One region of the Geodermatophilus arenarius genome, then DNA from elsewhere that is predicted to be linked to it. Evidence: riboswitches for the same ligand, from Rfam matches in the RefSeq annotation. Region 1 holds a riboswitch; each other region holds the start of a gene.
The links. Region 1 has a riboswitch for cyclic di-AMP ahead of ACFO3M_RS06980 (LysM peptidoglycan-binding domain-containing protein). Riboswitches for the same ligand answer to the same signal wherever they lie in the genome.
Positions count from the first base shown of each region.

Region 2: linked by a shared signal. The riboswitch ahead of ACFO3M_RS11805 (C40 family peptidase) and the one ahead of ACFO3M_RS06980 (LysM peptidoglycan-binding domain-containing protein) in region 1 are both predicted to bind cyclic di-AMP.
Region 3: linked by a shared signal. The riboswitch ahead of ACFO3M_RS14420 (aggregation-promoting factor C-terminal-like domain-containing protein) and the one ahead of ACFO3M_RS06980 (LysM peptidoglycan-binding domain-containing protein) in region 1 are both predicted to bind cyclic di-AMP.

Region 1 covers NZ_JBHSGR010000005.1:199,375-202,633, reverse strand. The annotation lists partial or broken gene ACFO3M_RS06985 (thiamine pyrophosphate-dependent enzyme) at 1-951, shown strand, start outside; cyclic di-AMP (ydaO/yuaA leader) riboswitch at 1,294-1,463, shown strand; gene ACFO3M_RS06980 (LysM peptidoglycan-binding domain-containing protein) at 1,468-2,622, shown strand; gene ACFO3M_RS06975 (isochorismate synthase) at 2,719-3,259, opposite strand, start outside.
Region 2 covers NZ_JBHSGR010000011.1:77,428-80,686, reverse strand. The annotation lists gene ACFO3M_RS11820 (hypothetical protein) at 22-225, opposite strand; gene ACFO3M_RS11815 (PASTA domain-containing protein) at 345-929, opposite strand; gene ACFO3M_RS11810 (hypothetical protein) at 1,155-1,313, opposite strand; cyclic di-AMP (ydaO/yuaA leader) riboswitch at 1,716-1,800, shown strand; gene ACFO3M_RS11805 (C40 family peptidase) at 1,834-2,346, shown strand; gene ACFO3M_RS11800 (carbohydrate kinase family protein) at 2,405-3,259, shown strand, end outside.
Region 3 covers NZ_JBHSGR010000015.1:63,811-67,069, reverse strand. The annotation lists gene ACFO3M_RS14425 (class I SAM-dependent methyltransferase) at 1-620, opposite strand, end outside; gene ACFO3M_RS14420 (aggregation-promoting factor C-terminal-like domain-containing protein) at 628-1,566, opposite strand; cyclic di-AMP (ydaO/yuaA leader) riboswitch at 1,808-1,968, opposite strand; gene ACFO3M_RS14415 (hypothetical protein) at 2,120-3,016, opposite strand.

The DNA.
Region 1 (3,259 bases):
GCCGCGGCCGGCTGGCCGGTGGTCGCCGAGCCGAGTGGCGGGGCGTGGACCGACGGCGCCGTGCGCGGCGGGGCGCTGCTGCTCGGCGTGCCCGGCTGGCTGGACGCGCACCGGCCCGACCGGGTGGTCGTCGTCGGCCGGCCGACGCTGTCCCGGCCGGTGTCCGTGCTGCTGGCCGACCCGCGGGTGCGCGTGGAGACCGTGGTCGCCGGGCCGCGCTGGCCCGACGCCGGCCGCACCGCCGCGCTGGTCACCCGCGCCGCCCCGCCGGCCGGGCCGCCCTGCGACCCCGGCTGGTCCGCCGCCTGGCGCGCGGCCGCCCGCCGGCCGCGCTCCGCCGTCGTCGCCGCCCTGGACGCCGCCACCGGGCTGACCGCCGCCCGGCTGGCCCGCGACGTCGTCGCCGCGCTGCCGCCGGGGGCGCTGCTGGTGCTCGGCTCCTCCACGCCGGTGCGCGACGTCGACCGGCTCGCCGTCCCGCGCGGCGACGTCGCCGTGCTCGCCAACCGCGGCGTCGCCGGCATCGACGGCACGGTGTCCACCGCCGTCGGCGCCGCGCTGGTCCACGGCGGGCCGGCGGTGGCGCTCATGGGCGACCTGACGTTCCTGCACGACCTGCAGGGGCTGCTCACCGGCGAGGGCGAGCCGCGCCCGGACCTCACCGTGGTGGTGCCCGACAACGACGGGGGCGGGATCTTCGCCCAGCTGGAGCCCGGGCGGCCGGCGTACGCCCACGACTACCGGCGGGTGTTCGGCACGCCGCACGGGCGGGACCTGGTCGCCGTCGCGGCGTCCCTGGGGTGGGAGGCGGTGGCGGTGACCACGCCGGAGGAGCTCGCCGCCGCGCTGGCGCGCGGCGGGCCGCGGGTGGTCGTCGCCCGCACCGACCAGCGCGCGGAGGCCGACCTCGCCGTCGCCCTGCGGGAGGCCGCGGGCCGCGCGCTGGCCTGACCGGTCCGAGGAGCGCCGGAGAGGGCCCGGGCACGGCCCGGGAGCTCGTCCCAGGCCCTCGTGACGGGCCGGTCCGGCACGCGTTCCCGGTGGCCTTCGTCACGGGACCCGGCGCGGACGCGGCGGGGACGGCACGACCCCGGCAGGGCCCGATCGTGCGCGGCGAGCAGCGGGTTCCGTTACCCGCGCGGTGGTCACGCCGACGTCACGCCGTACCCCACACGCCCCGGCCGAACCGCCGTGTGACCGCCGTCACGACGACAGTCGACATGACGACACGTAACGTTTTGGCTGCGCTCAGCGAACACAGAGCGCGGCGCCGGTCCGCCAAACCCTGCCCACCGGTCGCCCACGTCAACTCCCAGGGCAGGGGTGGGGGACCCACTCTTCCGGCGCGCGACGGCCTACGGGGGCCTGTCGGAGCGCGCCTCGGGGTGAAGCCGCGGACCGCGGCCGGGCACCGATCGCCCGAACCCGACAGCTCACCTCGCCGGCGGTGATCGGGAGATCATCACCATGCCCAAGCACCGCGCACCCCGCTACGTCCGCACCAAGAAGGTCATCGCCAAGGCCCCTGTCGCCGCCGGCGCCGCCGCCGTCGGTCTGGGCGTCCTGAGCTCGCCGGCCTCCGCCTCCACCACCCACGACTGGACCGGCGTCGCCCAGTGCGAGTCCAGCGGCAACTGGAGCATCAACACCGGCAACGGCTACTACGGCGGGCTGCAGTTCAGCCAGTCCACCTGGGCCGCCTTCGGGGGCACCGACCTCGCCCCGCGCGCCGACCTCGCCACCCCGGCCGAGCAGGTCCAGATCGCCGAGGCCGTCCTGGCCGGCCAGGGCGTCGGCGCCTGGCCGACCTGCGGCAAGTACCTGACCGACGGCACCACCGCGGCCGCCGCCGAGGCGCCGGCCGCTCCCGCCGAGCAGGCCGCCCCGGCCGCCGAGGCCCCGGCCGCTCCGGCCGAGCAGCCGGCCGCCGAGCAGGCCGCCCCGGCCGAGCAGGCCGAGGTCAGCACCGAGGAGTACACCGTCCGCTGGCGGGACACGGTGGCGAAGATCGCCGCCGCCCACGGCCAGAGCTGGCGGGAGCTCTACGAGCGCAACATCGACGTCATCGGCGGCAACCCGAACCGGATCTACCCCGGTCAGGTGCTGGCGCTCAGCGGCTCGACGGCCGCCCCGGCCGAGGCCGCTCCGGCTCCCGCCGCCGAGGCCGCCCCGGCTCCGGTCGCCGCCGCCGGCGAGGCGGCGCCCGCCGCCACCCCGCCGATCGCCGAGGCCGCTCCGCAGGTCGCGCAGGCCTCGGTCGTCGCCGAGATCACGAACACCGCCGGCGCGATCCACGAGGCCGTGCAGGCGGCGGCGAACGCCGTCGTCAGCAACGTCCCGGGCGCCGCGGACATCACCCTCGGCGGCACGCGGGCCAGCGCGGTCGACCCGGACGGCCACCCCTCCGGCAAGGCGCTGGACTACATGGTCATGTCCGACGCCGCCCTCGGCGACGCGATCGCCCAGTACCACGTCGACCACTGGGACGAGCTCGGCGTCGAGTACGTCATCTGGCAGCAGCGCATCCTGACCTCGCCCGACGGCGCCTGGAAGGCGATGGAGGACCGCGGCGGCGCGACCGCCAACCACATGGACCACGTGCACGTGAACTACGTGGGCTGACCTCCGCCTCACCCGACGAGGGCCCCGACCGCGCGCCGCGGCCGGGGCCCTCGTCGTCCCCGGGGCAGGACGGCGGCCGGCCGGGAGCGGGCCGGCTCAGCCCTCCAGCGCGGCCTGGAAGGCGGCGAACTTCGACTGGGTCTCGGCGAGCTCGGCCGCCGGGTCGGAGCCGGCGACGATGCCGCAGCCGGCGAACAGCCGGGCCGAGCACGGGTCGTCGTCGACCAGCTGCGCGCAGCGGAGGGCCAGCCCGAACTCGCCGTCCCCGCGGGCGTCGAGCCAGCCCACCGGCCCGGCGTAGCGGCCGCGGTCCATGCCCTCCAGCTCGGCGATGACCCCGGCAGCGGCCTCGGGCGGGGTGCCGCAGACGGCGGCGGTGGGGTGCACGGCGTCGACCAGCTCCAGCAGCCCGGCGCGGCCGCGGGCGCCCGAGCGGCGCTGGGTGCCGACGACGTCGGTGGCCAGGTGCCGCACGTTGGGCAGCGTGAGCAGCGAGGGCTGCTCCGGCACCGACAGCGCGGTGCAGAACGGGTCGAGCGCCCGCACGAGCGAGTCGACGGCGAGGGCGTGCTCGGCGCGGTCCTTGGCGCTGGCCAGCAGGCCGGCCGCGAGCCGCTCGTCCTCGGCGCCCGCGCCG
Region 2 (3,259 bases), on a different contig from region 1:
CGGAGCACGGGCGCGCGCCGGTCAGTCCTCCGCCTGGCCCATCCCGGTGCCCTCGGCGGCGCCGGGGAAGCCGGGGCGGTCCCCGCTGCCCATGGGTCCCTGGGCAGCGCGGGGTCCCTGCTCGGGAGCGTCGTCGGCGACGCCGTTCTCGTCGGGGTGCTCACCGGGCAGCACGTGGTCGTCGGTGCGGCCGTCCGAGCCGCCGTTCGGCGGACCCTGGGTCATCGCGGACCTCCTCAGCCGTGCTCCGACCGGACGGCTGGGCTCACCCCGGTCGGGGCACGGGGTACCCGGCCCGCCGCCCCGGACACGGCTCGGGCGGTCGGCGTCCGCCCCGCGACGGGTCAGGGGCAGCTCTCCTCGAGCTTCACGACGCCGAGGTCGATCGTCCCCTCCGCCGCGCCGGTGACCCGCTGGCCGGCCGGGACGTTCTGCGTGCAGACCCTCCAGTTGGCGTCGAGCACCTGGTTGCGGGTGCCGAGCAGGTCGTGGGACAGGCTGAGGAAGACGCCGTTGGCCTGGATCAGGTCCTGGGCGTCCTGCAGGGTCATCCCGACCACCGACGGCATGGCGAAGTCGACCACCGGCGCGGCCGGCGTGGTCGGGGCCGGGGTGCTCGGGGCGGCGGTGGTGCTCGGCACGACGGCCGGCGGCGGTGCGCTGGAGACGGGCGGGACGGCCGGCTGGGGGCTGGAGGTCGCCGTCACGGTCTCGGTGACCGTCGTGGTGCTCGCGGCGGCGGTCGCCGCCTCGTCGTCGCCACCGCCGAGCGCGGCGCCGACGGTTGCGACGACGAGGACCAGCGCGAGGACGGCGAACCAGGGACGCAGGTAGACCGGCGTCTCCTTCTTCTCCGGAGGCGGGGGCAGGAAGCCGGGCAGGGGGCCCTGCGGCGGCTGCCAGGGCTGGCCGGGCGGCGGTTGGGTCATGGGGACACCCCGTCGTGCTGGAGGGACCCGCGGCGGGTGCAGTCGCACCGCCGTCGCGGGAGGAACCGCGGGAGCGTGCCACGGCGGGACGGTGCTCCCCGGGACGTCCGGCACGGCGTCGTAGCGGGACGGTCACGAAGTGCCCCGGTCGCCTCGCCGGTCCCCCCGGACACGCCGCGGCCCCCGTCCTGGGTGGGGGACGGGGGCCGCGGTCGCGCTCGCAGGTCAGTAGCCGCGACCGGCCTGACCCTTGCCGCCCTTCGCGTTCTTGGCCTGGAAGTCGCGGATGAACTGCTTGATCTTGGCCTGGTTCTGCGGCTTCCGGAGCTCCTGGACGACCTTGGCGGCGACGCCCGAGGCGATCAGGTTCCTCATCATGCCCATGGGGGGACTCCCTCCTCTCGACTGCTGGTTCCGGTGCCCCGTCAACGGGCGGCGCAACCGTCGCGATCCCCGGGGCTTCCCCGCTCCCGTCGTGGTGGGCCGCTGACGCGCTGTGCGGACGCACCGCTGCGCCCTTTCTCGTCCGCCCCGGCGTGTCGGCGCCTGCGTGTCGGAGGTCGAGCGGCGGAGGGAACGGCTCCTGCGCTGGTGGGACGGGCGATTCGGATCCGCGGCCCGCGTCAAGTCCGCGGCTCGCGGCCGGGCGTGGCGCGGATGCGATCCGGTTGAACGCTGCAACACCCCTCCCTACCGTCGTCGCGGTCCGGCCGGCCCTCAGTCACCTCCCGTGTGACACCCGCCGGACACGCCGAACCAGGCGGCCGGCAGCCGGCCGGCGCCCGGACCGGGGACCCACGTGAGCACTGGGGTGAAGCGCGCTCCGTCGCGCCGGGCGACTCCTCCGCCCGAACCCGTCAGCTAACCCGGTAGGCGGTCGCGGAGAACAGGAGAACCGTCGTCGATGACGACTGCACGCACGTCCACCGCCCGTCGTTCGTTCCGCGGCATCGCCGTCGCGGCCATCGCCGGAGCCGGCATCGCCCTCTCACCCCTCCCGGCGTCGGCCGCCGCGGGCGACGGGGGTACCGCGACGGTCGCCGCCGCACCGGCGGCCGCTCCCAACGGCGCGGCCCAGACCGCCGTCGACACCGCCCTGGCCCAGGTCGGTGACCCGTACGTGTACGGCGCCACCGGCCCGAACTCGTTCGACTGCTCGGGCCTGACCAGCTACAGCTACCAGGCGGCGGGCGTCTCGATCCCGCGCACCTCGAAGGCCCAGTCGACGTTCGGCACCCCGGTGGCGAAGGCCGACCTGCAGCCGGGCGACCTGGTGTTCTTCTACAGCCCCGTGTCGCACGTGGGCATGTACATCGGCAACGGCCAGATGGTCCACGCCTCGACCGCCGGCAAGCCGGTGGCCGTCGTGAGCCTGGACTCGATGCCGGAGTACGTGGGCGCGCGCCGCGTCGCCTGACGCGCGGAACGGTGTCCCCGGCCGGCTCGCCCGGCCGGGGGCACCGAACCGTCCTCGGGTGGTGTCCGCCGGCGATCCCGCCTGGCCGCGGCCGGCCGGCCCCGGGCCGGTGGTGGCGGTGGGCAAGCTCGTCGCCGACCAGCTGCTCGAGCTGTCCGCGCCGCTGGTGGCCGGCGGCCAGCAGCGGGTCGAGCGGACGACGACGGCCGGCGGCGCCCCCGCCAACGTCACCGCCGGCGTGGCCCGCCTAGGTGCGCCGGCGCGGTTCGCGGGCTGGGCCGGCGCCGACCCGCTGGCCGACGGGCTGCTGGCCGGTCTCGCTCGGAGGGGCGTCGAGCTCGCGGTGGTCCGCCGCGGGCGCGCGCCGCTGTCGACGGTGCTCGTGCATGCCGACGGCGAGCGCACGGTGCTGACCGACCGCGGCGAGGGCGGCCTGGAGCCGGCCGACGTCCGGCCGGAGTGGTTCGCCGGCGCCGCCGTCGTCCACCTCGACGGCTACGACCTGCTGCGCTTCCCCGATGCGGTGCGGGCCGCGGCCGGCACGGCGCACGACCTCGGCGTGCCGGTGAGCGCGGACGTCGCCGCGGCCGCCCGGATCGAGCGACACGGTGCCGATGGCTACGTGGAGCTGCTCGCCGGGCTGCGTCCGGACGTGCTCTGCTGCGACGCCGCGGAGGCCACGGCCCTGGGCCTGGACAGCGCCCTGCCCACCTGGGCGCCGCCGCTGGTGCTGGTGCACGCCGGCGCCCGGCCGACCCGGGTCGTCACGGCGGCGGGCACGGTGGAGGTCCCGGTGGAGCCGCTGCCGGCGGGCGGACCGCGCGACACGACAGGCTGCGGGGACGCGTTCGCGGCCGGGCTGCTGACCGGCTGGCGCGCGGGCGTGCCCGTGCTGGACGCCGTCCGGACCGGC
Region 3 (3,259 bases), on a different contig from region 1:
CCCTCCGTCTCGGGGACCTCGTACACCGCGGCCGACTCCAGCCGCTCGTGCGGGAGGTACGGGCGGCCGGGGTCGCCGACGAGCACCTCGCAGCCGCGGGCCCGCGCCCGGTCGAGGAAGGGCAGCACCCGCCCGGTCATCTCCCGGTCGTAGCAGACGTCCCCGGCGACGACGACGTCGACGGCGGGCGGCTCGCGGTCCAGCACGTCGCCGGTGACGCTGATGCCCGCGACGCCGTTGAGGCCGGCGTTGACGCCGACCGCCGTCCGGGAGAACGGGTCGACGTCGCTGGCCAGCACCCACCGGGCACCGGCGAGGACGGCGGCGACGGCCACCAGGCCGCTGCCCGACCCGAGGTCGAGCACCGTGCGGCCGGCGACGGTGGCGGGCTCGTCGAGCAGGTGGCGGGCCAGCGCCTGCCCGCCGGGCCAGGCGGCGGCCCAGAACGGCGGCTCCCCGCCCGCCCCGCCGGCCGCGGTCTCCATCGCCTCCCACAGGGCGACGACGTCGTCGGCGACGTGCAGCCGCACCTCGGGGACGAGCGAGGGCCGGCGCACCTGGGTGTGCGCGCGGACGAACCCCGCGGGCACCACCCGGGTGGCCGGCCCTCGATGGATCACGTGTCGATCAGTACCAGCCGGTGGCCTGGCTGTGCGCCCAGGCGTCGCACGGCGAGCCGTAGCGCTCCTCGATGTAGATCAGGCCGGCGTCGATCTGGCGGTAGCCGTCGGAGGTCTTGGCGATCCCGGTGCTGGCCCAGGTGGAGTCCAGGAACTGCGGGATGCCGTAGGCGGTGCTGGTGGGGTTCTGGGCGTTGGGGTTCCAGCCGCTCTCCTTGCCCCACAGCTTCTCCAGGCAGGAGAACTGCTCGCCGCTGCCGACCTTGCTCAGCGCGTAGTCCTTGAAGGAGCCGGAGGGCGCGGCGGGCGCGGCCTCCTCGGCGGCCTCCTCGGCGGCCTGCTCCTCGGCGGCCTGCTGCGCGGCGGCGGCCTCGGCGGCGGCCTGCGCCTCGGCGGCCTGGCGGGCGGCCTCCTGCTCCGCGGCGACGCGGGCGGCCACCTGCTCGGCGGCGACGCCGGCGGCCTCGGCCTCGGCGGCCTCGCGGTCGCGCTCGGCCTGCTCGGCGGCCAGCTGCGCGTGGGCGGCACCGGCCTCCTGCGCGCTGCGCTCGGCGCGCGAGGCGGCGATGTCGGCCAGCGACGTCAGGTCGGGGGCGGTCGCGGCCTGCTGCTCGGGGATGCCCAGCTCGTCGGCGACGCTGACCGCGGTGGCGGCGGGGTCGGTACCGGCGGAGGCGGCGGGGCCGCTGGTGGAGACGACGCCGACGATCAGCGCGCCGGCGGCGGCGGCGCCGAGCAGGAGGGCCGGGCGGCGCGGGCCCAGCGGCGGGCCGCCGCGGCGGAACAGGCGCCGGCGGGCGGGGGCCTCGGCGGCGTCCGCGACCGCGGGCAGCTCGCGGGTGGCGGTGCCGGCCGTGGTCTCGGCGGCGGTGTCGGGGGTGTCGGCGGTGGCGAGCTCGGCGGTCGCGGGGGCGTCGGCAGGCGTGTTCGGGACGTGGCGGGACATGAGGGGGTGAGGGCTCCGAGGGAGAGTGCGCGCGGCAGCGGGCCCGGAGGCGGACCTCGGGCATGCGCGTGCGGCGCGGGGCTACGGGTGTCGCGGACTACGGGGTCCCCGGCGACGTCGTCGCAGGGAGCGGCAGGGCAGGGGCGGCCGGCGTCAGGCGGACGCGGGAGCGCGGTGTGCGCGCGGGCAGCTGCACCTGCGGGCCGCTTCGGCCCGGAGGCGGGGCATGCGGGGACTCTCCGTTTCTTCCGTGAGCCGCCTACCGAGTTAGCTGACGGGTTCGGGCGGGAAGGAGCCCTACGCGCGCCGGGCCGGAGCTCGGCGGGCGCGATTCACCCCAGTACTGCGGTGGGTCCCCGGCTCGCGTCCACGGGCGCGGACACGACTCGGCGGCGTCCGGCCGGGCTCCCCAGGACGGGGACCTGACGACCAGCCGGACGCCAGCCACCGTACGGTCGTTACCGGTTCGTGACAACCGCCGGGGCCGGAGGTGCGGCCGTGACGGGTGGGGCGGACCCCCTCGTCCCGGAACCCGCCCCCGCGTCGCCGCTGGTCAGGAGGCCGCGGCCACCTCGGGCCGGCCGGGCCCGTGCAGCGGTGTCACGTCGGACACGTCCGTCCCGGACGACGCAGGACGCGACTCCGCCCGGAGTCCACCGGCGGACTCCTCCAGACGGGCCAGCCCCCGCTTGTCGCCGAGGGCGGGGACGTCGTCGGGCACGACGCCGGTGACGACGGCGAGCGCCTCGTCCAGCTGCCCGGTCAGCAGGCGCAGCCAGTCGCGCGCCCGGTCGCGCTCGTCGCGCAGGGGCTCGAGCTCGGCCTCGACGGCGTGCCGGCGCTCGAGCGCCTCGGCGTCGGCCCGCGCCCGTGCCGCGGCGGCCTCGCGGTCCCGCCGCTCGCGCTCCGCGGCGGCCGCCTCCTCCAGCCGGGCCGCCTCGAGGCCCGCGGCCTCGAGGACGGCGGCGGCCTCGCTGCGGGTCTGCTCGCGGGCGGCGAGCACCGCCTCGCGCATCTCGGCCACCCCGGACAGCCGGGCCTGCGCCTCGGCGAGCGCCTCGGCGCGGATCCGCCCGGCCTCCTCCTCGGCGGCGGCCGTCAGCGCGGCGGCCTCCTCCTCGGCCCGCCGCACGATCGCGGCCGCGTCCTCGGGGCCGGGCAGGCTCTGCCGCTCGCGGACCAGCTGGGCCAGCCGCCGGCGGGCGTTCTGCAGCTCGGCCGACGCGGCGGCGTAGCGGCTGAGCAGGTGCTCGTTCTCCCGGCGCAGGACCAGCAGCTCGGTCTCGGCCCAGGCGACGTAGTCGTCCACCTGCACGCGGTCGTAGCCGCGGACCGCCCCGGTGAACACCGGCCCGGTGCCCAGCAGGCCGTCGAGCCCACGTCCCGGAGGCGGCTCCGCGGTGCCGTCCCCGGTCCCGTCGGGAGCAGCTCCCCGTCCCCGCAGCGACATCCCGGTTCCCCCTCGGTGCGCCGTCCGATCCGGCCCCCCACCGGCGCGCCGGTCGGGGGTGATCACAGAGTTCCACCCGCCGGGTGCGGCCGGACGGGTCGACACGGACGCGCGCGGGGCGTCCGGACCGGTCGCGCCCGGACGTGCCGGGCCGGTCACCGAGCGCGGTCGAGAGGTCTCAGTACGGTCACGGAGGCGCCGGGAATGCCCGGCGGGGGCAGGTCGTTGGGCCGGGTACAGTAG